DNA from 2 places in the Streptomyces similanensis genome. Region 2 is predicted to be linked to the other one. Evidence: riboswitches for the same ligand, from Rfam matches in the RefSeq annotation. Region 2 holds a riboswitch; the other holds the start of a gene.
The links. Region 2 has a riboswitch for glycine ahead of gcvT (glycine cleavage system aminomethyltransferase GcvT). Riboswitches for the same ligand answer to the same signal wherever they lie in the genome.
Positions count from the first base shown of each region.

Region 1: another riboswitch for glycine. It lies ahead of gcvP (aminomethyl-transferring glycine dehydrogenase); the one in region 2 lies ahead of gcvT (glycine cleavage system aminomethyltransferase GcvT).

Region 1 is NZ_BAABKC010000126.1:6,970-21,231, reverse strand. It holds gene ABEB07_RS34335 (DUF5999 family protein) at 214-420, shown strand; gene ABEB07_RS34330 (APC family permease) at 747-2,696, shown strand; gene ABEB07_RS34325 (TOBE domain-containing protein) at 2,833-3,225, shown strand; gene ABEB07_RS34320 (molybdopterin-dependent oxidoreductase) at 3,260-3,766, opposite strand; gene modA (molybdate ABC transporter substrate-binding protein) at 3,919-4,749, shown strand; gene modB (molybdate ABC transporter permease subunit) at 4,755-5,600, shown strand; gene ABEB07_RS34305 (ABC transporter ATP-binding protein) at 5,652-6,743, shown strand; gene gcvP (aminomethyl-transferring glycine dehydrogenase) at 6,834-9,719, opposite strand; glycine riboswitch at 9,898-9,993, opposite strand; gene ABEB07_RS34295 (PRC-barrel domain-containing protein) at 10,107-10,484, shown strand; gene ABEB07_RS34290 (DNA polymerase IV) at 10,843-12,240, opposite strand; gene ABEB07_RS34285 (MerR family transcriptional regulator) at 12,358-13,041, opposite strand; gene ABEB07_RS34280 (bifunctional nuclease family protein) at 13,240-13,713, opposite strand; gene ftsR (transcriptional regulator FtsR) at 13,855-14,262, opposite strand, start outside.
Region 2 is NZ_BAABKC010000025.1:17,207-31,468, forward strand. It holds gene ABEB07_RS08930 (L-serine ammonia-lyase) at 1-1,323, opposite strand, end outside; gene glyA (serine hydroxymethyltransferase) at 1,415-2,677, opposite strand; gene gcvH (glycine cleavage system protein GcvH) at 2,690-3,067, opposite strand; gene gcvT (glycine cleavage system aminomethyltransferase GcvT) at 3,180-4,307, opposite strand; glycine riboswitch at 4,386-4,502, opposite strand; glycine riboswitch at 4,503-4,603, opposite strand; gene ABEB07_RS08950 (AAA family ATPase) at 4,769-5,467, shown strand; gene ABEB07_RS08955 (enhanced serine sensitivity protein SseB) at 5,509-6,312, shown strand; gene ABEB07_RS08960 (enhanced serine sensitivity protein SseB C-terminal domain-containing protein) at 6,441-7,196, shown strand; gene ABEB07_RS08965 (ABC transporter permease) at 7,610-8,608, shown strand; gene ABEB07_RS08970 (ABC transporter substrate-binding protein) at 8,667-10,421, shown strand; gene ABEB07_RS08975 (ABC transporter permease) at 10,491-11,498, shown strand; gene ABEB07_RS08980 (oligopeptide/dipeptide ABC transporter ATP-binding protein) at 11,495-12,595, shown strand; partial or broken gene ABEB07_RS08985 (ABC transporter ATP-binding protein) at 12,592-13,849, shown strand.

The DNA of each region.
Region 1 (14,262 bases), on a different contig from region 2:
TGACAGTGCAGTTGAGGTGAACCGCTCGGGCGGGTGACGCGTCTTGAACCTTTGAGAAGCGGTGCCGCGAAATCCCTGCGGAATCACGCCCGCGGGGCAACACTGGTGCCAGTCCGACTTATCAAACGGGGGGCGGCCATGCAGAATGCCAGCAGCCGCGGAACGGACGCGACGACCATCCCGGACCACCCATCAGAGCGAGAGATCCCATCCATGTGCCAGCACCAGCCACCGTGCCCGACAGCCGACTCCGCCGACCGGGAATCCGCCCGTCTGGTGGCGCACCACCCGGAGCAGGGCTGGAGCCTGCTGTGCAACGGCGTCCTGCTCTTCGAGGACACCGGTGAGCTCCTGCCGGACGGCCGGGTCATCGCGCCGCACCGCCCGCTGGGCGCCGGGCGCGTGGTGACCGCGGCCTGAGCACGACGGGCGGCCCGCTCCGGCGGGCCGCCCGGGATCGCCTCACGGGGCCGGTCCGCACCCCGCGTGCGGACCGGCCCCGACGCGTGTCCGGCGACGCCCCGCGACCGGACCCGCTACCGTCCGGCGCGGCGGAACGGACGCGTGGGTGTGCGCGGCGGGACCGGCCCGGCCATGCTGGACGGAGGGTCCGCGGGACTCTTAACGGAAGATTGACGTCCGCTGGGCCCGGCAACCGTGGGTCTGGGCGTCACTGTCTGCTTACGCTGGTGCTCCGTCCGCACGAAGGCCCGATCCCACCGAGCCGTACCTCAGGAGCAGGGCCGATGGCCACCACCGAACACCCTCCCAGTCGGCTGCGCGCCTGGATGCTGGAGGGCCTCTCCGACATGGGCAAGGGCGTGCAGCAGGCGCCGCACGCCGCGCCGGAGCCCCCGCACCAGGGTCAGCGCTGGTGGCGGGTGATGTGCCTGACCGGCGTCGACTACTTCTCCACCCTCGGCTACCAGCCGGGCATCGCCGCCCTCGCGGCCGGCCTGCTGTCGCCGGTCGCCACCCTCGTCCTGGTCGTCGTCACCCTCGCGGGCGCGCTGCCCGTCTACCGCCGGGTCGCCGAGGAGAGCCCGCACGGCCAGGGGTCCATCGCGATGCTGGAACGCCTGCTGTCGTTCTGGCAGGGCAAGCTGTTCGTCCTCACCCTGCTCGGCTTCGCCGCCACCGACTTCCTGATCACCATCACCCTGTCGGCCGCCGACGCCTCCACCCACCTGGTGGAGAACCCGCATCTGACGAGCACGCTGCACGACCACCGGATGCTGATCACGCTGATCCTGCTGGCGCTGCTCGGCGCGGTGTTCCTCAAGGGGTTCCTGGAGGCGATCGGCGTCGCGGTCGTCCTGGTCGGCGTCTACCTCGCGCTGAACGTCGTGGTGGTGGTCACGGGCCTGTGGCACGTCGTCACCGCCGAGCACCTGGTGACCGACTGGACCGGCGCCCTGACCGCCCAGCACGGCAACGTCTTCGCCATGGTCGGCGTGGCCCTGCTGGTCTTCCCGAAACTCGCCCTCGGCCTGTCCGGCTTCGAGACCGGCGTCGCCGTCATGCCGCACGTGAAGGGCGACGCGAGCGACACCGAGGAGCGGCCGGCCGGCCGGATCCGGGACACCAAGAAGCTGCTCACCACGGCCGCGCTGATCATGAGCTGCTTCCTGATCGCCACCAGCCTCATCACCACCCTGCTCATCCCGGAACGGGAGTTCCAGCCCGGCGGCAAGGCCAACGGACGCGCGCTGGCCTTCCTGGCGCACGACTACCTCGGGAACGTCTTCGGCACGGTGTACGACGTCTCCACCATCGCCATCCTGTGGTTCGCGGGCGCCTCCGCGATGGCCGGGCTGCTCAACCTGATGCCGCGCTACCTGCCCCGCTACGGCATGGCCCCGCACTGGGCCGGCGCGGTGCGGCCGATGGTGCTCGTCTTCACCCTGATCGGCTTCCTCGTCACCTGGATCTTCGACGCCAACGTCGACAAGCAGGGCGGCGCGTACGCCACGGGCGTGCTGGTGCTGATCAGCTCCGCGGCGATCGCCGTGACCATCGCCGCCCGCAAGGCCGGACAGCGGCACTGGACCATCGCGTTCGCGGTGATCTCGGCGGTGTTCCTCTACACGACCGTCGTCAACGTCATCGAGCGCCCGGACGGCGTGAAGATCGGCGCCTGCTTCATCGTGGGCATCATCCTGGTGTCCCTGCTGTCCCGGCTCGCCCGCGCCTTCGAACTGCGGGTGACCAGCGTGACCATGGACCCGATGGCGCAGCGCTTCGTCCGGGACATCGCCAGCCGCCGGATCCGGTTCATCGCCAACAAGCCGGGCCGCCGCGACAAGGCCGAGTACCACGACAAGATCGAGCAGATCCGCGCCGACAACGACATCCCCGACACGGAGGACTTCGTCTTCGTCGAGGTGACGGTCACCGACCCCTCCGAGTTCGAGGCGGACCTGACGGTGCGCGGCGAGGTCCTGCACGACCGCTACCGGGTGCTCTCCTGCCAGTCGTCCTCGGTGCCCAACGCCCTGGCGGCGCTGCTGCTGGAGGTCCGCAGGACGACCGGCTGCATCCCGCACATCTACTTCGAGTGGACCGAGGGCAACCCGTTCCGCAACTTCCTGCGCTTCTTCCTCTTCGGCCAGGGCGAGGTCGCGCCGGTCACCCGCGAGGTGCTGCGCGAGGCGGAGCCGGACCGCGCCAAGCGGCCCCGCGTGCACACCGGCTGAGCGGCCGCGGCACGCCCCCGGGCCGGTCTCGTGCGGACCGCGCCGGGCCCCTGCCGCCTTCCGGCCGGTCGGCCGCGGCGCGCCCCGGGCCGACCCCGCGTCCGGACAGCCCGCCGGTGGCCCTATCGTGGCCGGCATGCAGTCCTACACGATCGGCCAGGCCGCCCGTCTGCTCGGCGTCAGCCCCGACACCGCGCGCCGGTGGGCGGACGCGGGCCGGGTGGCCACCCACCGCGACGAGAGCGGGCGGCGGCTCGTCGACGGCCGGGACCTCGCCGCCTTCTCCGTGGAGCTGGCCGCCTCCGGCGGCGAGGAGGACCCCTCCTACACCTCGGTCCGCAACGCCTTCCCCGGGATCGTGACCGCCATCAAGCTCGGCGACGTGGCCGCCCAGGTCGAGATCCAGGCCGGCCCGCACCGGCTGGTCTCCCTGCTGACCCGGGAAGCGGTGGAGGAACTGGGCCTGGAGGTCGGCATGGAGGCCACCGCCCGTGTGAAGTCCACGAACGTGCACATCGACCGGGCGTGACCGGCGGCGGCCGCCGGTTCCGGCGCCGCCGGTCTCAGGCCGCGGCGGCCGGCGCGTACCCGCCGTCCACCCGGATCGCCCTGATGGCGCTGATGTAGCGCGCCCCGCAGCGGTCCTGCGGCAGCACCAGCTGGGGCCCGGTCCCGTCGAGCGGGGTGTCGTCCATGGCCACCGCCAGCAGGACCGGGGCGGCGGCGAAGTCCGGGTCGATCTCGGCCCAGGAGAGCAGCGTGCGGTGCCCGTCGGCGCCCGCGACCGCGATCAGGAAGCGCAGGCGGTCCTTGCGCCGCGCCGCGTCGAAGGCGGGCCGGGCGTCGGCCAGCACGTCGTACAGCCGCGGCCCGGCGAACCGGTGGCGGCGCACTCCGCTGGTCGCGCACTCGAAACTCACCCCTGCCCGGTGCTGCGGCCAGCCCAGCAGATCGGGCACGGTCAGGCGCACCGGCCGGGCGAGGTCACCGGTCAGGACAAGCTCCGCGAGCGGCACCGCCACCACCTCCGGGAGGTCCGTCCCCAGGTGGAGCGCCGTATAAACGCACATGCGACCCTGAAGTCACAGAACAACAGCTCATGCAAAGCAACAGGTGACTTACCCCTCTCAACTGCGGCAGTATCATCGCCGCACGGCCCCGCACGGCCGTGCCCCTAGGCTCGACAGCCTTCTTCGTGCACGACCAGAGGAGTAGATCCGTGATGACCCGTTCAGTGCGCCGGACCCGGACCCTGCAGGTGGCCGGTGCGGGAGCCGCGGCACTGCTGGCCCTCAGCGCCTGCTCCTCCTCCGACGACTCGTCGGACAGCTCCTCCTCGCCGTCGGCCGCCGCCTCCGGAGCCTCCTCGCAGAAGCTCTCCGGCACGGTGACCGTCTTCGCCGCGGCCTCCCTGAAGGAGAGCTTCACGACGCTGGGCAAGGAGTTCGAGCAGCAGCACCCGGGCACCAAGGTGTCCTTCAACTTCGGCGGCAGCGACACCCTGGCCGCCAGCATCACCAGCGGAGCGCCGGCCGACGTGTTCGCCGCCGCCAGCGCCAAGACGATGAAGATCGTCACGGACAAGGGCGACGCGGTCGGCACGCCCGCCACCTTCGTCCGCAACCAGCTGGAGATCGCCACCCTGCCCGGCAACCCGGACAAGATCGCCTCGCTCAAGGACCTCACCAAGTCCGGTCTGAAGGTCGTCCTGTGCGACAAGACGGTGCCCTGCGGCGCCGCCGCCCAGAAGGCGCTGACCGCCAGCGACCTCAAGCTCACCCCCGCCTCCTACGAGCAGGACGTCAAGAGCGCCCTGACCAAGGTCGAGCTGAAGGAGGCCGACGCGGCCGTCGTCTACAAGACCGATGTGCACGCGGCCGGTGACAAGGTGGAGGGCGTGGAGTTCCCCGAGTCGGCCAAGGCCGTCAACGACTACCCGATCACCCTGCTCAAGGACGCCGGCAACGCCACGGCGGCCAAGGCGTTCATCGAGCTGGTGAAGTCCGCCGAGGGCCAGAAGGTCCTGAACCAGGCCGGGTTCCTCAAGCCGTGAAAACCCTGGCCCGAACCGGCCGCGACGGCGCCGTGACCCCGCGGAGCGGGGCGCGGCGCCGCCGTGCCGCGCGGGGCGTGCCGCTGCCGCTGCTGGTGCCCGCCCTGGCGGGCCTGGCGTTCCTGCTGCTGCCGCTGCTCGCCCTGCTGATCCGCGCCCCCTGGCGCACCCTGCCCGACCAGCTGACCAGCACCGAGGTGTGGCAGGCCCTCCAGCTCTCCCTGGTCAGCGCCACCGCCGCCACCGCGGTGAGCCTGGTGCTGGGCGTCCCGCTGGCCTGGCTGCTGGCCCGCACCGACTTCCCCGGCCGCGGCTTCGTACGGGCCCTGGTGACGCTGCCGCTGGTGCTGCCGCCGGTGGTGGGCGGTGTGGCGCTGCTGCTGGCACTGGGCCGCAACGGCGTCGTGGGGCAGTGGCTCGACTCCTGGTTCGGGATCACCCTGCCGTTCACCACGGCCGGCGTGGTGGTCGCGGAGGCGTTCGTGGCCATGCCGTTCCTCGTCATCAGCGTCGAGGGCACGCTGCGCGCCGCCGACCCGCGCTACGAGGAGGCGGCCACCACGCTCGGCGCGTCCCGCTTCACCGCGTTCCGCCGGGTCACCCTGCCGCTGATCGCGCCCGGCATCGCGGCGGGCGCCGTCCTCGCGTGGGCGCGGGCGCTCGGCGAGTTCGGCGCGACGATCACCTTCGCCGGCAACTTCCCCGGCCGCACCCAGACCATGCCGCTCGCCGTCTACCTGGCCCTTCAGGACGACCCGGCGGCGGCGATCGCCTTGAGCCTGGTCCTGCTGGCCGTGTCGATCGCGGTCCTGGCCGGTCTGCGGGACCGTTGGATGACGGCCTCCTCATGACCGGCTGCCGCCCCGCACCCTGGATGCTCACCTCATGACCCACATCGCCTCATGACCCACACCGACGAGACCCCGGCCGGCGTCCGCGCCGAGGACGTGCCCGGCGAAGGTCTTGACGCCCGGCTCGTCGTCGCCCGCGGCGCCTTCCGGCTCGACGTGGCGCTCACCGCCCGCCCCGGCGAGGTGGTCGCGCTGCTCGGCCCCAACGGCGCCGGCAAGACCACGGCCCTGCGCGCGCTGGCGGGTCTCTCCCCGCTCACCGCCGGCCATCTGCGCCTGGACGGCGCCGCACTGGACCGCACACCGCCGGAGGCGCGCCCGGTAGGCGTGGTCTTCCAGGACTACCTGCTCTTCCCGCACCTGTCCGCCCTGGACAACGTGGCGTTCGGGCCGCGCTGCCAGGGCGCCTCCAGGACCGAGGCGCGGGCGCGGGCCGCCGAGTGGCTGGCGCGCATGGGCCTGACCGACCACGCCGGAGCCAAGCCCCGCCGGCTCTCCGGCGGCCAGGCCCAGCGGGTGGCCCTGGCCCGCGCCCTGGCCACCCGGCCCCGGCTGCTGCTGCTGGACGAGCCGCTCGCCGCGCTGGACGCCCGCACCCGGCTGGAGGTCCGCGCCCAGCTGCGCCGCCACCTCGCCGAGTTCGAGGCCGTCGCCGTCCTGGTCACGCACGATCCGCTGGACGCGATGGTGCTGGCCGACCGGCTGGTGGTGGTGGAGCACGGACGCGTGGTGCAGGAGGGCGCCCCGGCCGACATCGCCCGGCGGCCGCGCACCGACTACATCGCCCAGCTCGTCGGTCTGAACCTGTACCGGGGGCAGGCGGAGGGGCACCGGGTGCGGCTGGAGGCCGGCCCCGCCGTCGCCACCACCGAGGAACTGTCCGGACCGGCCTTCGTGGCGTTCCCGCCGAGCGCGGTCACCCTGCACCGGGACCGCCCGGCCGCCGGCAGCGCGCGCAATCTGTGGCGGTGCGAGGTGGCCGGGCTGGAGACGCACGGCGATCAGATCCGGGCGGACCTCACCGGCGAGCTGGCCCTGGCCGCCGACCTGACGACGGTCGCCGCCGCCGAGCTCGGCCTGCACCCGGGCGCGGAGGTCTGGGCGGCCGTCAAAGCGGCTCAGACGCACGCCTACCCGGCCTGAGCCCCGCACCCGGGGCGTCCCGCCCGCGCCCGACACGACCAGGCCCCGCCCGGCACGACATGCCGGGCGGGGCCTGGTGCGTCACGGCGCTCAGTCCTCGTACGCGTCCAGCGGCGGGCAGGAGCAGACCAGGTTCCGGTCGCCGAACGCCTGGTCGATGCGGCGCACCGGCGGCCAGTACTTGTCGGCCGCCGAGACACCGGCCGGGAAGACGGCCTCCTCGCGGCTGTAGGCGTGGTCCCACGCGCCGCCGAGCGCGGCCGCGGTGTGCGGGGCGCCGCGCAGCGGGTTGTCCTGCGCGGGCCACTCGCCCGAGCCGACCTTCTCGATCTCGGCGCGGATCGCGATCATCGTGTCGCAGAAGCGGTCCAGCTCGGCCAGGTCCTCGGACTCGGTCGGCTCGATCATCAGCGTGCCGGCCACCGGGAAGGACATCGTCGGCGCGTGGAAGCCGTAGTCGATCAGCCGCTTGGCCACGTCGTCCACGCTCACGCCGGTCGCCTTGGTCAGCGGGCGCAGGTCGATGATGCACTCGTGCGCGACCAGGTTGCCGGGGCCGGTGTAGAGCACCGGGAAGTGCGGCTCCAGGCGCTTGGCGATGTAGTTGGCGCTCAGCACCGCCACCTGCGTGGCGCGCTTGAGGCCCTCGCCGCCCATCAGCCGCACATAGGCCCAGGAGATCGGCAGGATGCCGGCCGAGCCCCAGGGCGCGGCGGAGATCGGGCCGACGCCGGTCGCCGGTCCGGCCTCCGGCTGGAGCGGGTGGTTGGGCAGGTGCGGCGCGAGGTGGGAGCGGACGGCGACCGGGCCGACGCCGGGACCGCCGCCGCCGTGCGGGATGCAGAACGTCTTGTGCAGGTTCAGGTGCGAGACGTCGCCGCCGAAGTGGCCCGGCTTGGCGAGGCCGACCAGGGCGTTGAGGTTGGCGCCGTCGACGTAGACCTGGCCGCCGGCGTCGTGGACCTGGGCGCAGATGTCGGCGACGTGCTCCTCGAACACACCGTGCGTGGACGGGTAGGTGATCATCAGCACGGCGAGCTGGTCGCGGTGCTGCTCGATCTTCGCCCGCAGGTCCTCGACGTCGATCTCGCCGTCCTCGGCGGTCTTGACGACGACGACCTTCATGCCGGCCATCACGGCGCTGGCGGCGTTGGTGCCGTGCGCGGAGGACGGGATGAGGCAGACGGTGCGCTGCTCGTCGCCGTTGGCGCGGTGGTAGCCGCGCACGGCGAGCAGACCGGCCAGCTCGCCCTGGGAGCCGGCGTTGGGCTGGAGGGAGACCTTGTCGTAGCCGGTGACCTCGGCGAGGCGGTCCTCCAGCTCGTGGATGAGCTGGAGGTAGCCCCGCGCCTGCTCGGCCGGCGCGAAGGGGTGCAGCTGCCCGAACTCGGGCCAGGTGACCGGCTCCATCTCCGTGGTCGCGTTGAGCTTCATGGTGCACGAGCCCAGCGGGATCATGCCGCGGTCGAGCGCGTAGTCGCGGTCGGCGAGCTTGCGCAGGTAGCGCAGCATCGCGGTCTCGGAGCGGTACTGCTGGAAGACCGGGTGGGCGAGGTAGCCGTCGGTGCGCAGCAGGTCCTCGGGCAGCGCCTGAGCGGCGGCGGCGTCCAGGGCGTCGATGTCGCCAGCGACGCCGAAGGCGGTCCAGACGGTGCGCAGGTGGGCGCGGGTGGTGGTCTCGTCGCAGGCGATCGAGACGTGGTCGGCGTCGACCAGGCGCAGGTTGACGCCGCCCTCGCGGGCCGCGGCGACGACCTCGGCGGCCCGGCCCTCGGCCCGGACGGTCAGGGTGTCGAAGAACGCGCCGTGGACGACGTCGGCGCCGCCGGCCCGCAGTCCCTCGGCGAGGACGGCGGCGTAGCGGTGGGTGCGGTCGGCGATGGCCTTCAGGCCGTCCGGGCCGTGGTAGACGGCGTACATGCCGGCCATGACGGCGAGCAGCACCTGCGCGGTGCAGATGTTGCTGGTGGCCTTCTCGCGGCGGATGTGCTGCTCGCGGGTCTGGAGGGCCAGGCGGTAGGCCTTGTTGCCGTCGGCGTCGACGGAGACGCCGACCAGGCGGCCGGGCAGGCTGCGGGCGAACTTCTCGTGCACGGCCATGTAGCCGGCGTGCGGTCCGCCGAAGCCCATCGGCACGCCGAAGCGCTGGGTGGTGCCGACGGCGATGTCCGCGCCCAGCTCGCCGGGCGACCTCAGCAGGGTGAGGGCGAGCAGGTCGGCGGAGACGGTGACCAGGGCCCCCAGCGCGTGCGCCTGGTCGATCACCGGCTTCAGGTCGCGTACGGCGCCCGAGGCGCCCGGGTACTGGAGGAGCACGCCGTTGATCTCGCGCTCGGCGATCTCGGCCGGGATGCCCTCGGCGAGGTCGGCGACGACGATCTCGACGCCGGTCGGCTCGGCACGGGTCTGGATGACGGCGATGGTCTGCGGCAGCGCGTCCGCGTCGACCAGGAAGAGGCCCTTCTTGTTCTTGCCCATGCGCCGGGACAGGGCCATCGCCTCGGCGGCCGCGGTGCCCTCGTCGAGCAGCGAGGCGCCGGAGGTGGGCAGTCCGGTGAGGTCGGCGACCACGGTCTGGAAGTTGAGCAGCGCCTCCAGGCGGCCCTGCGAGATCTCCGGCTGGTAGGGCGTGTAGGCCGTGTACCAGGCAGGGTTCTCCATGACGTTGCGCAGGATGACCGGCGGCGTGAACGTGCCGTAGTAGCCGAGCCCGATCATGGAGCCGAGGACCTGGTTGCGGTCGGCGAGGGAACGCAGCTCGGCCAGCACCTCGGCCTCGGTGCGCGCGCCCGGCAGGTCGAGCGCGTCGGCGTTCTTGATCACATCGGGCACGGCGGCGGCGGTCAGCTCGTCGAGCGAGCCGTAGCCGACCTGCGCGAGCATCTTGGCCTGGGCCTCGTGGTCGGGGCCGATGTGACGCTGCTCGAAGGGGATGCCCTGTTCGAGCTCGGAGAGCGGGATGCGCTGGGCGGTCATTGCGGAGGCCTCCTGGTCTGACGCGACCTTCGAGGGACACCACGGCGTGGGTGCCCCGACGGCCTCCCCCTCTGTCATCTCAACCTGAGAGCTTCACCGGGGCCGCCTGGACGGCGCCCGGCTTTCACCGTCGGTGAGAGCGGGAGCCGTCGACACCCGCTCTGCTTTCCAGAGTGACCTCGTCCGTGCGGTACGTGGGCCTGAGAGATTCCGGGGAGGATTTGCTCCTTCGGCGCCTCCGGTGTTCGCCGGAGGACTCTCCCGCACGGGGTCAGCAGCCGCTGCCAGGGTACCAGCGGGGCGGGCGCACAGGTCTTCGAGTGGCCGCCTGGGCGAATGTGCTCTTTCGTAGTGCTTACGGATGAGTTGCGACCATGTGGAGGGACCGTGCTGACCGAGATCGATCCGCGCAACCTGATCGGCCGCAAGGCGTTCGACCGCAACGGCGACAAGATCGGCACGGTGGACGAGGTCTACCTCGACGACGCCACCGGTGTGCCGGAGTGGGCCGCCATACGCACCGGGCTGTTCTCCCGGGACGCCTTCGTCCCCCTGGAGCCCAGTGAACTGGTCGACGGCGCGCTGCGCGTCCCCTTCGACCGGGCACTGATCAAGGACGCCCCCGATTTCGGCGTCGGCCGCCATCTCTCCCCCGAGCAGGAACTGCAGCTCTACCACCACTACGGCCTCGACGTGGCCCCCGCTCCCGCGCTCCCCGACCACGACTTCGGCAGACTCGCGGGTTCGGGCACCGAGGAGGTCTGACCCGAGCAGGCAGGAGGAGGCACGAGCAGGCACGAGCAGGTCCCTCCCTCTCGCGCACCGGGCCGCGCCGGGCACCGCCGACTCACCCACCCCCGCCCGCCGCAGCCCGCTCCCTCCCCCTCCTCACCCCTCCTCAAGCGTCCCAGCCACCCGCAGCCGTCCGCAGCCGCCACCGGTCGCCGCCTCGGCGCCGCCGACTCACCCACCGGATTCACCCCGCGCCACCGAGGCAGGCGGCCTCGGCCCCCGCACCCGCGAGCCACCGGGAGGCAGCCTCGCCACACCCACCGATCCGGCACCCCCGCCCACCGCGCGGCGGTCACCGGACACGGCGGACGCGACCCACCGACCCCACCCCTCACAGCGCGGGGTCGACACCGCCCACCGCGCAGGCCGCACCCTCCGCCCCCTCCGCCCCGTTCTGTCTTCGCCGCACCAGCGGCAGCGGGTCGGCCGGCTCCAGGTCCGGGTCGTCGACGCGGAACGTCCGCACCCGGCCCGGCTCCGACAGGGGCGTCTCGAAGCGCACGGTGACCCGGCCCACGCCGCTGCCCTGCACCCAGCCGTGCCCGTGTTCGGCGTGCCGCACGTCGTGGCCCGAGGGCCAGCGCCGCTCGGCCGGCGCGGCCTGCTCCTCGTCGGGCTCCTCCGCCGGTTCCTCGGCGAGGCTCTCCGCGCGGGCGCCGGCGGCCTGCGCGAACAGGTCCTCCTGGGTGTAGTCGGCCAGCCCGGTCACGCCCACGCCCAGCAGCCGGACCCCGCCCGTGGTGTCCACGGACTCCAGCAGCCGGGCCGCGGCCTCCCGCACCACCGCCGGGTCGTCGGTGGGGCCGCGCAGCGTCTCGGACCGGGTCAGCGTGGAGAAGTCGTACCGCCGCACCTTCAGCACGATGGTCCGCCCGGACAGACCGGAAGCCCGCAGCCGCCGCACGCACCGGTCGGCGAGCCGCCGCACCTCGAGACCGACCCGCAGCCGGTCGTGGATGTCGACGTCGTAGGTGTCCTCCACCGACACCGACTTGGCCTCGCGTTCGGCGACCACCGGCCGCTCGTCGTGAGCCAGCGCCATGGCGTGCAGCGCCTGCCCGTGCGCCTTGCCCAGCAGTCGTACCAGCTCACCCTCGCCCGCCTCGGCGATTTCGCCCACGGTGTGAATGCCGGCCCGCCGCAGATGGTCGCCGGTCGCCGGACCCACACCCGGCAGGGTCCGCACCGGCATGGGCTCGAGCAGGGACCGCTCGGTGCCGGGCTCGATGAGGACGAGGCCGTCGGGCTTGGCCTGCTCGGAGGCGATCTTCGCGAGCATCTTGCAGGCAGCCAGCCCGACCGAACCCGTCAGACCGGTGACGGCCAGGATGTCGGCGCGCAGCCCCTCCCCCACCAGCCGGGCCGAGTCCGCGTCCCCGGCCGCTCCCCCGGCCTCCAGGTCCACGAACGCCTCGTCCAGGCTGAGCGGCTCCACCAGCGGCGACAGGGAGCGCAGCAGCCCCATCACCTGCTCGCTGATGGAACGGTAGAAGGCGAACCGGGGCACCAGGCAGGCGGCGTTGGGCGCGAGCCGCCGCGCCTGCGCCATGGGCATCGCCGAATGGACGCCGAAGACCCGCGCCTCGTACGACGCGGTGGCGACCACCCCGCGCGGTCCCAGGCCGCCCACGATCACGGCCTTCCCGCGCAGGCTCGGCTTGGACGCCTGCTCCGCCGAGGCGAAGAAGGCGTCCATGTCGAGGTGCAGGATCGTGGGCGCGGTTCTCACATCTACGATGCTGCACCACACCACTGACAACGCCCCCGCGCCGAGTGCCGGCACGGGGACGGGACGGGCGCGCAGCCCGGGGCAGGGCGCGGCCCCGGTGTGGTCGAACCGGTGTGGTCAGACCGCCCGGTTGCGCCGCCGGGCCAGTTCGTCGCCCGGGTTGTGGCCGATCAGGGTCTCCCCCGTGTCGACGCGCTCGCCGTGCAGTTGGGACAGCGCGCTCTCGACGTCGCGCCACACCACGCCCACGGCGATGCCGAAGACGCCCTGGCCGCCCTGGAGCAGCTCGTGCACCTCGTCCGGCGAGCCGCACTCGTACACCGTGGCGCCGTCGCTCATCAGCGTCATGCGCTCCAGGTCCTGAAAGCCGCGCTCCCGCAGGTGCTGCACCGTGGTACGGATGTTCTGCAACGACACACCGGTGTCCAGGAACCGCTTGACGATCTTCAGCACGACGACGTCGCGGAAGCTGTACAGCCGCTGGGTGCCGGAGCCGTGCGCGGGCCGCACGCTCGGCTCGACCAGGCCGGTGCGCGCCCAGTAGTCCAGTTGCCGATAGGTGATGCCGGCGGCTGCGCAGGCCGTCGGACCCCGGTAGCCGATCTCCTCGGTCACCATGGACGCCGCCCCTTTGCTGCTGGGCACGGCCGCCGGCCACTGCGGGGCGTGGTCGGCCGTGCCGGCGTGATGGGGGTATCCGCTGCTGGAGCGGAGCCGAGAGCTTGGGGAAGGGTACGGAACGCCTCCGCCGACACCGCGCCCGGGGATGTCCCCAGCCGTACCGTCGCCGCTGCTTCTCACGCCGACCTCCGTCCTTGACCTGCCTCCTCGACGGTAGGCAGTCACCAGGGGTGCGTCAACGATCGCCACACTCGGCACGCCGAGTGATAATCACCCTAAGAGTGGTTTCCCGTGCCCTACCGCGGGGAAAGGCTAGCCGAATGTCCTCGCGGGCTCTCTGCGCGCGACCCTCGGCGGCCGACGGCGGGTGCCGGCGTGTCACTGGCTGCTGCTGCCGAAGTCCTCCGGCGAGATCTGGTCGAGGAACTCGCGGAACTTCTCCACCTCGTCCTCCTGTTCGTCCGGGATCGCGATCCCCGCGTCGTCCAGCACCGTGTCACTGCCGTAGATCGGCGTACCGGTGCGCAGCGCCAGCGCTATGGCGTCGGACGGACGGGCGCTCACCTCGACGCCGCTGGCGAAGACCAGCTCGGCGTAGAAGACGCCCTCACGCAGGTCCGTGATGCGCACTTCGGTGAGCTCCTGGCCGACGGCCTCCAGCACGTCCTTGAACAGGTCGTGGGTCAGCGGCCGCGCGGGAGCCATGCCCTGCTGGGCGAAGGCGATGGCCGTCGCCTCCCCCGGTCCGATCCAGATGGGGAGGTAACGGTCGCCTCCCACTTCACGCAGGAGCACGATCGGCTGGTTGGAGGGCATCTCGACCCGGACACCTACGACATCGAGCTCGTTCACACAGCAACCCTAGGCCGTGCCCGGGACGTTTGGGTAGTCGGGCCGGGATCGGGCGGTCGATCAGCGGGCCGATCCGGCCTCGCCGCGCGCCGCTCCGGCCGGCGCCGGGGTCCGCTCGCGGCGGCCGCGCGGGCCGCCCGCTCAGGGCAGCCGCACCCCGAGGGCGGTCTGCACCAGCGCCGAGTGCAGCCTGACCGTGAGCGCCGCCAGCTCCCTGGTGCGGTCCTCCGCGTGCGCCCTGGTCTGCGGGTTGCGATGGCGCCTGAGCGGGGCCACCACCTGGTCGACGAGGCCCGCCTCCCGGTCGGCCGCCGCCTTCATCGCCCGCAGGTGCCGGGGCCCGATCCCGAACTCGCCGAGCGCGCGGACCAGGGAGGCCACGGTCACCGCCTCGGCGTCGTAGACCCCGTCCTCCAACGGAGTGAGCAGCCCGTACGACTCCCACTCCGCGAGTTCGGCCTCGTCCATCTCCGCGGCGGCCAGCAGGTCGGCACGACCGATCCGGGCCGCCGTGGGCTCGGACTCCCCAGCGGAGGCCGGCGCCGGCTC
Region 2 (14,262 bases):
CTTGTACTTGACGGACATGTCGGCGCCGGTGTCCTTCATGGTCTTGATGACCTTGTCCAGGGAGACCTTGTGGGAGCCGTCGCCGCGCAGGGCCATGCGGGCGGCGGTGACCGCCTTGACCGCGGCCATGCCGTTGCGCTCGATGCACGGGATCTGGACGAGGCCGCCGACCGGGTCGCAGGTCAGGCCGAGGTTGTGCTCCATGCCGATCTCGGCGGCGTTCTCCACCTGCTCGGGCGTGCCGCCCATCACCTCGGCCAGGGCGCCCGCCGCCATCGAGCAGGCCGAGCCGACCTCGCCCTGGCAGCCGACCTCGGCGCCGGAGATGGAGGCGTTCTCCTTGAACAGCATGCCGATCGCGCCGGCCGCGAGCAGGAAGCGGACCACGCCGTCCTCGTCAGCGCCGGGGATGAAGTTGATGTAGTAGTGCAGGACGGCGGGGATGATGCCGGCCGCGCCGTTGGTCGGGGCGGTGACCACCCGGCCGCCGGCCGCGTTCTCCTCGTTCACCGCCATCGCGTAGAGGGTGATCCACTCCATCGAGCGGGCCGCGGCCTCGCCCTCGGCGCGCAGCTGGCGCGCGGTCATCGCGGCCCGGCGGCGCACCTTGAGGCCGCCCGGCAGGATGCCCTCGCGGGTCATGCCGCGCCCCACGCATCCCTGCATCACCCGCCAGATCTCCAGCAGGCCCGCGCGGATCTCCTCCTCGGTGCGCCAGGCCCGCTCGTTCTCCAGCATCAGCGAGGAGATCGACAGGCCGGTCTCCTTGGTGAGGCGCAGCAGCTCGTCGCCGGTGCGGAAGGGGTACTTCAGGACCGTGTCGTCGAGCTTGATCCGGTCGGCGCCCACCGCGTCCTCGTCCACGACGAAGCCGCCGCCGACCGAGTAGTACGTCTTGGCCAGCAGCTCGGCGCCCGAGGCGTCGTACGCCCACAGGGTCATGCCGTTGGCGTGGTAGGGCAGCGCCTTGCGGCGGTGCAGGACCAGGTCGTCGTCGAAGGAGAAGGCGATCTCGTGCTCGCCGAGAACGTTCAGGCGGCCGGCGGACTTGATCTTCTCCACGCGCGCGTCGGCCGTCTCCACGTCCACCGTGCGCGGCGAGTCGCCCTCCAGGCCGAGCAGCACCGCCTTCGGGGTGCCGTGGCCGTGGCCGGTCGCGCCGAGGGAGCCGTACAGCTCCGCGCGCAGCGAGGCGGTCGCCTCCAGCAGGCCCTCGCCGCGCAGCCGGCGGGCGAACATGCGGGCCGCGCGCATCGGGCCGACCGTGTGGGAGCTGGACGGGCCGATGCCGATCGAGAACAGGTCGAAGACCGAGATGGCCACGGGGACTCCTCTAGACGGGGGTGATGCGAGGGGGACGGGGACACCGCGCGGGCGCCGGGATCGCCGGCGCCGCGCGGTGCCTCCGGGCGGCTTACTTGTTCAGACCCGGGTAGAGCGGGTGCTTGTCGGCCAGGGCGGTCACCCGGGCCTTGAGCGCGTCGGCGTCGTAGGACGGCTTCAGCGCCTCGGCGATCACGTCCGCGACCTCGGCGAAGTCCTCGGCCGTGAAGCCGCGGGTGGCCAGGGCCGGGGTGCCGATCCGAAGGCCGGAGGTGACCATCGGGGGACGCGGGTCGTTCGGGACGGCGTTGCGGTTGACCGTGATCCCGACCTCGTGGAGGCGGTCCTCGGCCTGCCGGCCGTCCAGCTCCGAGTCGCGCAGGTCCACCAGGACCAGGTGCACGTCGGTGCCGCCGGTCAGCACGTCCACGCCCACCGCGCGGGCGTCGTCCCGCACCAGGCGCTCGGCCAGGATGCGGGCGCCCTCCAGGGTACGCCGCTGGCGCTCCTTGAAGTCGTCGGAGGCGGCCACCTTGAAGGCCACCGCCTTCGCGGCGACCACGTGCTCCAGCGGACCGCCCTGCTGACCGGGGAAGACCGCGGAGTTGATCTTCTTGGCGAGCTCCTGGGTGGACAGGATCACACCGCCGCGCGGGCCGCCGAGGGTCTTGTGCGTGGTGGTGGTGACCACGTGGGCGTGCGGCACCGGGTTGGGGTGCAGGCCCGCCGCGACCAGACCGGCGAAGTGCGCCATGTCGACCATCAGGTACGCGCCGACCTCGTCCGCGATGCGGCGGAACTCGGCGAAGTCCAGCTGCCGCGGGTAGGCGGACCAGCCGGCCACGATCAGCTTCGGCCTGGACTGCTTGGCCAGCTTCTCCACCTCGGCCATGTCGACCAGGCCGTCCTCGCCGACGTGGTAGGCGACCACGTCGTAGAGCTTGCCGGAGAAGTTGATCTTCATGCCGTGGGTCAGGTGGCCGCCGTGCGCCAGGTTCAGGCCCATGATCGTGTCACCGGGCTTGAGCAGCGCGAACATCGCGGCGGCGTTCGCCTGGGCGCCGGAGTGCGGCTGCACGTTGGCGTGCTCGGCGCCGAACAGCTCCTTGACCCGGTCGATCGCGATCTGCTCGATCACGTCGACGTGCTCGCAGCCGCCGTAGTAGCGGCGGCCCGGGTAGCCCTCGGCGTACTTGTTGGTGAGGACCGAGCCCTGCGCCTCCATGACCGCGACCGGGGCGAAGTTCTCCGAGGCGATCATCTCCAGCGTGGACTGCTGGCGGTGCAGCTCGGCGTCGACCGCGGCGGCCACGTCCGGGTCCAGCTCGTGCAGGGGCGTGTTGAGGACAGTCATCGCGTCCGCTCCTCAGCCGGCGTTCTGGGCGGCGTACTCGTCGGCGCTCATCAGGTCGGCCGGCTCCTCGGTGAGGCGCACCCTGAACAGCCAGCCGTCCTCGAAGGGCGCGGAGTTCACCAGCGACGGGTCGTCCACCACGTCCTGGTTGATCTCCGTGACCTCACCGGCGACCGGGGAGTACAGGTCGGACACCGACTTGGTCGACTCCAGCTCGCCGCAGGTCTCGCCCGCGGCCACCGTGGAGCCGACCTCCGGGAGCTGGGCGAAGACGACGTCGCCGAGCGCGTTGGCCGCGAACTCGGTGATGCCGACCGTCGCGACGCCGTCCCGGGCGGGCGACAGCCACTCGTGTTCCTTGCTGTAACGCAGCTGCTGGGGGTTGCTCATGGCCTGAATTCTCCTGTACGCGGGAGGGTGCTGGTGAAGGGAGGGGGACTGCGGAAGGCGCGCGTGAACAGGGGCGATGCGCCCCGGGCCACGGCGGTCGGTTACGACAGTGTCACTTCTGCCGCTTGTAGAACGGCAGGGCCACGACCTCGTACGGCTCGTGACTGCCCCGGATGTCCACGCCGACACCCTCGGCGCCGGGCGCGGCGTGCGCGGCGTCGACGTACGCCATGGCGATCGGCTTGCCCAGGGTGGGGGAGGGGGCGCCGGAGGTGACCTCGCCGACCACCTCGCCGCCGGCCACCACCTGGTAGCCCGCGCGCGGGACGCGGCGGCCCTCGGCGATGAGGCCGACCAGCGTCCGCGGCGGGTTCTGCGCGGCGCGCTCGGCGGCCCGCTCCAGGGCCTCGCGGCCGACGAAGTCGCCCTCCTTGTCGAACTTGACCACCCGGCCGAGCCCCGCGTCGAACGGGGTCAGCGACGTCGTCAGCTCGTGCCCGTACAGCGGCATGCCCGCCTCCAGGCGCAGCGTGTCGCGGCAGGACAGACCGCACGGGATCAGCCCGGCCTCCGCGCCGGCCTCGGTCAGCGCCTGCCACAGCTTCTCGGCGTCGGCCGGGTCGACGAACAGCTCGAAGCCGTCCTCGCCGGTGTAGCCGGTGCGGGCGATCAGCGCGGAGACGCCGGCCACCGTGCCGGGCAGGCCGGCGTAGTACTTCAGGCCGTCCAGGTCGGCGTCGGTCAGCGACTGGAGGATGCCGGGGGAGGCGGGGCCCTGCACGGCGATGAGCGCGTACGCGTCGCGGTCGTCGCGGACCTCGGCGTCGAAGCCGGCCGCCCGCTCGGTCAGCGCGTCCAGCACCACCTGCGCGTTGGAGGCGTTGGCGACGACCAGGTACTCCGTCTCGGCCAGCCGGTAGACGATCAGATCGTCCAGGATGCCGCCGTCGGCGCGGCAGATCATCGTGTAGCGGGCGCGGCCCACGCCGACGGAGGCGATGTTGCCGACCAGGGCGAAGTTCAGCAGGGCGGCGGCATCGGGCCCGGTGACCGCGATCTCGCCCATGTGGGAGAGGTCGAACAGACCGGCCCGGGTGCGCACCGCGAGGTGCTCGTCGCGCTCGGAGCCGTAGCGCAGCGGCATGTCCCAGCCGGCGAAGTCGGTCATCGTCGCCCCGAGCGAGCGGTGCAGCGCGTCGAGCGCGGTACGGCGCGGCGGACGGGAGGCGGAACTGCTCATCGGTCGGTCTCCAAGGCGATGGGGTCTCCCACGCGCCGGCGCGTGCCGGCGTACGGGAGGACGAGGACAGGACTCGTGTCCTCCCCATCTGTCATCGGAACCTGAGAGGTTCGCCATGACCGCCGTCGCACGGACGGGTCACGGCTTGCACCTTGGGTGGAGCCACTGCGGCAGCGGCCCGCTTTTCAGATGTGCCTCGCCCGCGCGGTAACGGGGCCTGAGAGATTCAAGGGAGGGACTTGCTCCTTCGGCGCCCCGGACAGACGTGCTGCCGGGGACTCTCCCGCGCGGATTCAAGCGGCCGGTATGCAGTTGGCGCGCCCATCATTGCACGGCTCGCCGCCGCCCGGCAGGGCCGCATCCGTAACCGGCCTGTGGCAGAACGCGCACGGGAACGCGGGCAGAAGCGCATTACGTTCTTTTTACCGGGGGTAGGTGAACCCCATCACCAGGGGAGGACGATGACGGTGAACAGACCCGTGCCGGCGTACGCCACGACCCACGCCCCCGCGCTGCCCGCCCAGCGGACCGGCCGCACCCGCGCGGCCGCCGGGCCGGCCCCCGCGCCCGTCGTCCGCGACCTGCGCGAGCGCTCCGGCCGCGGCCCGCGCGCGCTGCTCTTCGGCCCCCGCGACCTGGTCGTCGTCACCGGCCTGCCCGGCGGCGGCAAGTCGACCCTGATGCGGCGCGCGGCCGACGGCGTCCGCATCGACTCCCAGGACGCCCGCGACCGCTTCGCCGCCCGGCTGCCCCGCCGCCTGCCCTACGCCCTCTACCGCCCCCTGGTCCGCCTCGCCCACTACGCCGCCCTGCGCCGCGCCCTGCGCACCGGCGCACCGGTCGTGGTGCACGACTGCGGCACCCGGACCTGGGTCCGCTCCTGGCTGGCCCGCGCCGCCCGCCGCCGCGGCGGCGCCCTGCACCTCCTGCTGCTCGACGTCACCCCCGACGCCGCCCTGCGGGGCCAGCGGCGGCGCGGCCGCGGCGTCTCCCGGCACGCCTTCGCCCGCCACCGCCGCTCGGCCGCCCGGCTGCTGCGCGCCGTGGAGGGCGGCGAGGTGCCCGCCGGCTGCGGCTCCGCGGTCCTGCTGGACCGCGCGGCCGCCGCCGCCCTGCACCGGATCGGGTTCACCGGCGAGGACGCGGACGGCACCCGTTAGCCTTTCGGTCACATCAGTGGTTCCCAGCAGGCGGTAGGCAGATGGACTTCCCGGCGGACTTCTCCGCGGACCTTCCGGGGGATTTCCCGGTACCGACACACCCCCAGCCGCACGGCGGCTGGCCCGGCAACGAACTGGAGGAAGTGCTCTCGGCCTCCCTCGGCGTGCCGACGGCCGGCGCCCGCGTCGTCGAGGTGCTCGGCCGCAGCTTCCTGTGGGTGCCGCTGCCCGGCGGCGGCGGCCCGCACAGCGGCCCCCTCGACCTGCCCGCCCTGGAGATCGACGGCCAGGCCTACGTGCCCGTCTTCAGCTCCGAGGAGCAGCTGCGCCGGGCCGCCGGCCCGCACATGGCGTACACCATCGCGCCCGCCGTCGAGTTCGCCCGCGGGCTGCCCCCGCAGATCGGCCTCGCGCTCAACCCGGACGGCGTCGTCGGCCTCCCGCTGCCGCCGCAGGCGGTGGCCGAACTGTGCCGCTCCGGCCGCAGCGCGCTGGACGGCCCGGCGAGCGGCGGCCGGGTCCGCCTGTTCGAACCGGACTGGCAGGACGACCCGGTGGACTTCCTGGCCGCCGCCTCGGCCGAGTTCGCCGGGACGGGCGTCGTCGTCTCCGCCCGGCGCTGCCTGGCGGCCGTCGAGACCGCCGACCCGGTCATGTTCATAGGCGTCGAACTGGCCCAGTGGGAGGGCGACCTGCGCGTCCGCCCGCTGGACGCCCTGGGCCGGGCCCTGGCCGCGGCCCCGGTCGCCTGGCCGGTGAACCTGGTCCTCATGGACGTGGCCGACGACCCGGTCATCACCTGGCTCCGGGACAACGTCCGCCCCTTCTACCAGTACGGGCACTGAAGTCACGGCAGCGACCGAGCCGGTAGGCGGCCTTAAGCTAGTCGCACAGCTCGGTGAGGAGTTACACGAAGGGGCGGTAAAAGGTGAGCGCCAGCGCGAGCGGCACCGCGGCCGGGCACGTGGAGCAGATGCTGCGCCAGGTGACCCCCGGCCGCTACGACGCCTACGAGTCGCTCCTGCACGCGCTCGCGACCCCCGCCACCGGCCAGATCTGGATGCTGCTGTGGCACGGCCAGGCCGGCGCCCCGGACGCCCAGTACGGCCGCATGGAGGTCGACGGCCACGGCTACGCGCCCTGCGTCACCTCCGCCCAGGAGCTCTCCGCGAGCGGCTGGATGCGGTCCTACGAGGTGGTGGACGCCCTCGACGTCGCCCGCACCCTCTACCCCGACCGCTACGGCCTGTGGCTCAACCCGCACGCGCCGGGCGGCGGCGTCGGCGTGCCCTGGCTGGACCTGCGCCGGATCGCGGCCGGCCTGGACCGCCAGCCGGCCGGGCCGCTCAGACTGTCCGAACCGGCGATCGAGATCCCGCAGTTCTACGCCCTGCTCACCCAGAACGCCCACCGCACCCCGGCGCTGCGCTCGCTGCGCCGGGCCTGGGTGCAGCCCGCCTTCGGGGCGCCCTACCTCGCCATCGGCCTGGACGTGTACGACACCTCGCCGCCGGCCGTGGACTCGGTGCGGGCGATGATGCAGCGCTCCATCGGCGCCGTCCCGGACGGGCTGCCGGTGTCGACGGTGGCGATGTCCGACGAGTTCGACCCGGTCGCGATGTGGCTGCGCGCCAACTCCCGCCCGTTCTACGACCGCGACGCCCACGCCCTGCCCGCCCCGGGGCCGACCGGCGGCTACGGTTACCCGCCGGTCGGCGGCGCTTACTGAACGGAGCGGCCCGGTGTGGCCGCTTTCCGGTTTGCGCACAGGATCTCCGCAGGGTCCCCTCTTCTGCGCGCGTAGATTGTCGGCGATTGGCCCCGAAGAGCGCAGGATCGCCGTTGTGTCCCAACTGTTCAGTGTTCGAGGGGCGTTACCCGCTGTTCGGATAACGGAATCCCCCGGACTGCATCACGGTTGCGCATACATTCGCCGTCCCCTCTGGCGGGTGATCGCGACCACGCTGAAGACTCGCGAGTCAGACACGAGGTCGACGACCCGTGTTCAAACGCAAGTTGACGTAACAGCCGGGTCACAGTGGCCGCTCCACCCGCGGACCGAGCCCGGCAGCCACGTACCAAACGCCGCGCACAGCGGCAGGGCGCAAGCCGGTCACCACCGGCGAGAGGGGTCGGGTCACAGTGACCGCACCGATCGAGACCACCGGGGCGGCAGCCGAGGCGCAGCCGGAGGCTGTGCTCACCGGCGCCGGTGAGGGGCGGATCGAGGGTCGTTCGCTCGGGCAGATCGCCTGGTCGCGGTTCAAGAAGGACAAGGTCGCCGTCGCCGGCGGCGTCATCGTGATCCTGCTGATCCTGCTGGCGGTCGCCTCGCGCCCGCTCCAGGCCCTGTTCGGCCTCGACCCCAACGCCTTCAACCAGGACCTGATCGACCCCAACACCTCGCTGCCGCAGGGCGGCTGGGGCGGCATGAGCATGGACCACCCGCTGGGCGTGGACCCCAAGTTCGGCCGCGACACCGCCACCCGCATCCTCGAAGGCTCCTGGGTCTCCCTGGTGGTCGCCTTCGGCGCGACCATCCTGTCCAACGTGATCGGCGCGATCATGGGCGTCGTCGCCGGCTACTACGGCGGCCGGGTCGACTCGGTCATCAGCCGCCTGATGGACACCTTCCTCGCCTTCCCCCTCCTGCTCTTCGCGATCGCCATTTCCGCCACCCTCCAGGGCGGCGCGTTCGGCCTCAACGGGCTGCCGCTGCACCTGAGCGTGCTCATCTTCGTGATCGGCTTCTTCAACTGGCCCTATCTGGGACGCATCGTCCGGGGCCAGACGCTCGCGCTGCGCGAGCGCGAGTTCGTGGACGCCGCCCGGGGCATGGGCGCCAAGGGGCCGTACATCCTGTTCCGGGAACTGATGCCCAACCTGGTCGGCCCGATCATCGTCTACTCGACGCTGCTCATCCCGACCAACATCCTCTTCGAGGCGTCCCTGAGCTTCCTCGGCGTCGGCATCCAGCCCCCGCAGGCCTCCTGGGGCGGCATGCTCCGCGACGCCGTCCAGTACTACCAGGTGGACCCGGAGTACATGATCGTTCCGGGCCTCGCCATCTTCGTCACCGTCCTCGCGTTCAACCTGCTCGGCGACGGTCTCCGCGACGCTCTCGACCCGCGCAGCCGCTGACGCCTGCTCGCTGAGAGCCCATCAATTTTTCCGATCTATGGAGGGGAAGCAGACCATCATGCGAAGGTCAGCGCTGGCCGCGGTCGCGGCCATCGGCTCCGTCAGCCTGCTACTGGCAGGCTGCAGCAAGGCCGACGACAACAAGGACGGCGGCAAGCCGAAGGCGGCCGGCGCCAACGCGGCGACCAAGGGCGTCGTCAACGCGTCCGACAAGAAGGGTGGCACGGTCACCTACGAGATGTCGGACGTCCCGGACTCCTTCGACCCGGGCAACACGTACTACGCGTACATGTACAACCTGAGCCGGCTGTGGGCGCGTCCGCTGATGACGTTCCAGCCCGGCCCCGGCACCCAGGGCAACACCCTGGTCCCGGACCTCGCCGCGAGCAAGGGCGTCTCCAGCGACGGCGGCAAGACCTGGACGTACAAGCTGCGTGCGGGCCTGAAGTTCCAGGACGGCACCCCGATCACCTCGAAGGACGTCAAGTACGCCGTCGAGCGGTCCAACTTCGCGCGTGACGTGCTCTCGCTCGGTCCGAACTACTTCCAGCAGTACCTGGACGACCCGGACCACTACAAGGGCCCGTACAAGGACAAGAGCGCCAAGGGCCTGTCCTCGATCGCGACGCCCGACGACACCACGATCGTCTTCCACCTGAACCGCGCCTTCCAGGAGTTCGACTACCTCGTCGCCGCTCCGCAGACGGCCCCGGTGCCGCAGGCCAAGGACGACGGCGTCGACTACGTCAAGCACATCGTGTCCTCCGGCTCCTACCAGTTCCAGAGCTACGAGGAGGGCCAGAAGGCCGTCCTGGTGCGCAACAAGAACTGGGACGCGAAGACCGACCCGCTGCGCAAGCAGCTGCCGGACAAGATCGTCATCAACCTGAAGGTCAACGCCGAGACCATCGACCAGGACCTCCAGTCCGGCAAGGCCACGGCGGAGCTGACCGGCATCGGCGTCGGGTCCTCGACCCAGGCTAGCCTGCTCAACTCGGCGGACGGCAAGGCCAGCACCGACAACACCTTCGGCGGCCGGCTCGTCTACGCCGCGCTGAACACCAAGGTGAAGCCGTTCGACAACGTCGCCTGCCGCAAGGCCGTCGAGTACGCCATCGACAAGGTCTCCGTGCAGACCGCGATGGGCGGCCCGGTCCGCGGTGAGATCGCCTCCACCGTCGTGCCGCCGGACATCACCGGCTACGAGAAGGCCGACCAGTACGCGTCCGCGGACAGCAAGGGCGACGTGGCCAAGGCCAAGGACCAGCTCAAGGCCTGCGGTCACACCACGATCAACACCAACATCTCGGCCCGCTCCGACCGCCAGTCGGAGGTCGACGCGGCCACGGCGATCATCAGCTCGCTGAAGAAGGTCGGCATCAACGCGACCCTCAAGCAGTACCCGCAGGGCAAGTACTTCACCGACTACGCGGGTGTGCCGAAGTTCACCGAGAAGCAGAACATCGGCATCATGATGATGCAGTGGGGCGCCGACTGGCCGTCCGGCTACGGCTTCCTCCAGCAGATCCTGAACAGCAAGGCCATCAGCCAGTCCGGCAACACGAACCTGTCGCAGTTCGCGAACAAGGACGTCGACGCCAAGCTGGCCGAAGCGATCGCCAACCCGGACGTGGCCGCGCGCAACAAGCTGTACGCCGAGATCGACAAGACCACCATGGACCAGGCGGTCATCGTCCCGCTGACCTACTTCAAGGTCCTGCTCTACCGCTCGCCCTACGCCACCAACGTGGCCTCGTCGGCGGCCTGGAGCGGTCAGTACGACTACCTCAACATCGGCACCACGAAGAAGTAGCCCCGGAAGGCAGGTGAAGGCATTGGCGCCCGCGGGTTTCGCCACCCGCGGGCGCTGGCGCCGGCCCCCGTGATCTCGTACATCCTCCGCCGGACGTTCGCGGCAGTGATCCTGCTGCTGGTCGTCTCCGCGGTCACCTTCGCCATCTTCTTCCTGCTGCCGCGGCTAGTCGGTCAGACCGCTGACCAGCTGGCGCAGCAGTACATAGGCAAGAGCCCGTCGAAGGCCGACATCCTCGCGGTGAAGCACAACCTCGGACTGGACCAGCCGGTCTACGTCCAGTACTGGCACTTCATCAAGGGGATCGTGGCCGGCGCCGATTACAGCATCGGTCCCACCACGGTGCACTGCGACGCGCCGTGCTTCGGCTACTCCTTCAAGACCCACGAGGCGGTCTGGCCGCAGCTCACCTCGCGCCTTCCGGTGACCCTCTCGCTGGCCGCGGGCGCCGCGGTGCTGTGGCTGCTGTCCGGCGTCACGGTCGGCGTCGTCTCCGCCCTCAAGCCGCGCTCGCTGTTCGACCGCACCTTCATGGGCATCGCGCTCGCCGGTGTCTCGCTGCCCATGTTCTTCACGGGCCAGCTGGCGATCCTGCTCTTCGTCTTCAAGTGGCCGATCTTCGGACGCGACTACGTCCCGTTCACCGACAACCCCCAGCAGTGGGCCAACACCCTCCTGCCGGCCTGGTGTTCGCTCGCGCTGCTGTACTCCGCCGTCTACGCCCGGCTCACCCGCTCGGGCATGCTGGAGACGATGAACGAGGACTTCATCCGCACCGCCCGCGCCAAGGGCCTGCGGGAGCGCAAGGTCGTCGTCCGGCACGGACTGCGGGCCGCCCTCACCCCGATCATCACCGTCTTCGGCATGGACCTCGGCCTGCTGCTCGGCGGCGCCGTGATCACCGAGAGCGTCTTCTCGCTGCCCGGTGTCGGCCAGTACGCGGTGCAGGGCATCACCGACAACGACCTGCCCAAGATCCTCGGCGTGACCCTGCTCGCCGCGGCCTTCGTCGTCATCGCAAATCTCCTGGTGGACCTGCTCTACGCGGCCGCCGACCCGCGGGTGAGGCTCTCGTGACCGAACTCTCCAAGACCGGCGCCGCAGTGAGCGAGCCGGCCGCCCCCGCCGAGAAGAAGTCCCCCGAGGCCTTCCTCGACGTCCGCGACCTCAAGGTGCACTTCCCGACCGACGACGGCCTGGTCAAGTCCGTCGACGGGCTCAGCTTCAAGCTGGAGAAGGGCAAGACCCTCAGCGTGGTCGGCGAGTCCGGCTCCGGCAAGTCGGTCACCTCGCTGGCGATCATGGGCCTGCACCGGCTCGGCGCGCGCGGCAAGAACGTGCGGATGTCCGGCGAGATCTGGCTGGACGGCAAGGAACTGGTCTCCGCCACCCCGGACGAGGTGCGCAAGCTGCGCGGCCGCGAGATGGCGATGATCTTCCAGGACCCGCTGTCCGCGATGCACCCGTACTACACGGTCGGCAACCAGATCGTGGAGGCGTACCGCAACCACCACGACGTCAGCAAGAAGGTCGCCCGCACCCGGGCGATCGAGATGCTGGACCGGGTCGGAATCCCCGAGCCGGCCAAGCGCGCCGCCTCCTACCCGCACGAGTTCTCCGGCGGCATGCGCCAGCGCGCCATGATCGCCATGGCGCTGGTGAACAACCCCGAGCTGCTGATCGCGGACGAGCCGACCACCGCGCTCGACGTGACCGTCCAGGCGCAGATCCTCGACCTGATCCGCGACCTCCAGAAGGAGTTCGGCTCCGCGGTCATCCTCATCACCCACGACCTCGGCGTCGTCGCCGAGATCGCCGACGAGGTGCTGGTGATGTACGGCGGCCGGTGCGTGGAGCGCGGCCCGGTCGACGAGATCTTCGAGCGGCCCCAGCACCCCTACACCTGGGGCCTGCTGGGCTCGATGCCGCGCGTCGACCGCGAGACCTCCGACCGGCTCATCCCGGTCAAGGGCCAGCCGCCGAGCCTCATCAACGTCCCCTCGGGCTGCGCCTTCCATCCGCGCTGCCCCTACGCGGACCTCCCCAAGGGGAACGTCACCCGCACGGTGCGCCCCGAGCTGCAGCAGGTCGACGGCGGCCACTGGTCCGCCTGCCACCTCTCGCCGGAGGACCGTACGCGGATCTGGACCGAAGAGATTGCGCCGAAGCTGTGAGTGAGACGAAGAAGACGGACGCCGCGGCCGAGGCCGCGGAGCCGAAGCGGGCGGCGGACGACGACCGCGAGGTGCTGCTCAAGGTCACCGGCCTGACCAAGCACTTCCCCATCAAGAAGGGCATCCTGCAGCGCCAGGTCGCCGCCGTGAAGGCGGTCGACGGCATCGACTTCGAGGTGCGCAAGGGCGAGACCCTGGGCGTCGTCGGCGAGTCGGGCTGCGGCAAGTCCACGATGGGCCGGGTGGTCACCCGCCTGCAGGACCCGACCGGCGGCACGATCCACTTCGAGGGCCGGGACATCACCCGGCTCAGCGCCGGCCAGATGCGTCCGCTGCGGCGGGACATCCAGATGATCTTCCAGGACCCGTACGGCTCCCTGAACCCGCGCCACACCATCGGCTCGATCGTCTCCGCGCCGTTCCGGCTGCAGAACGTGACGCCCGAGGGCGGGGTGAAGAAGGAGGTCCAGCGGCTGCTGGAGCTGGTGGGCCTGAGCCCCGAGCACTACAACCGCTACCCGCACGAGTTCTCCGGCGGCCAGCGCCAGCGCATCGGCATCGCCCGCGCGCTCGCGCTCAAGCCGAAGCTGGTGGTGGCGGACGAGCCGGTGTCCGCGCTGGACGTGTCGATCCAGGCCCAGGTCGTCAACCTGATGGACGACCTCCAGCAGGAGCTGGGCCTGACGTACGTGATCATCGCGCACGACCTGTCCGTCGTCCGGCACGTCTCGGACCGGATCGCGGTGATGTACCTCGGCAAGATCGTCGAGCTCGCCGACCGCACCTCGCTGTACGAGGCGCCGATGCACCCGTACACCAAGGCCCTGATGTCGGCCGTGCCGGTGCCCGACCCCAAGCGCCGGGGGCAGAAGAGCGAGCGCATCCTGCTCAAGGGCGACGTGCCCTCGCCGATCGCCCCGCCGAGCGGCTGCCGCTTCCACACCCGGTGCTGGAAGGCGACGCAGATCTGCAAGACGACCGAGCCGCAGCTGGTGGAGCTGAAGCCAGGGCAGCGGGTGGCCTGCCACCACCCGGAGAACTTCGCGGACCAGGCCCCGCAGGACACCGTGCTGCTGTCGGCCGCGAAGGAGGCCGCGGAGCTGGTCCCCGAGGAGGCCCTGGCCAAGTCCGCCGAGACGTCGGCGGCGGTGGCCGCGGCGCAGCCGTCGACGGCGGACGAGCCGGCGGCGGCTCCGGCCGCCGAGGTGACGAAGGCCGAGCCGGTGGCGGACGAGTCCGCCGCCGACGCCCCGGCGAAGCCGGCCCAGGCGGACACCCCGGCCGTGACCGGGGCGGACGCGAAGCCGGCGGCGGAGACGGCGGCGGAGACGACCGAGCCGAAGCCGGTCGTCGCTGCCGAGTCCGAGGCCGAGGCCCTGGCGGCCGAGGAGTCGAAGGCGGCCGAGGCCGACGGCGAGACGGAGCCCGCGCCCCTGGCGAAGACTCCGGCCGGGACCGAGGCGGAGGCGAAGCCGGCGGCGGAGAAGACCGAGTCGGCTCCGGCCGGCACGGCCGACGTCGAGGCCAAGTCGACTCCGGCTGCCGCGTCCGACGCCGAGACCCCGGCCGAAGCCGAGCCGAAGCCGGTCGCCGCTGCCGAGCCCGCGACCGACGTCGAGGGCCCGGCCGAGGCCGAGCCGGCGGCAGCCGATGCAGCGGAGCCGGCC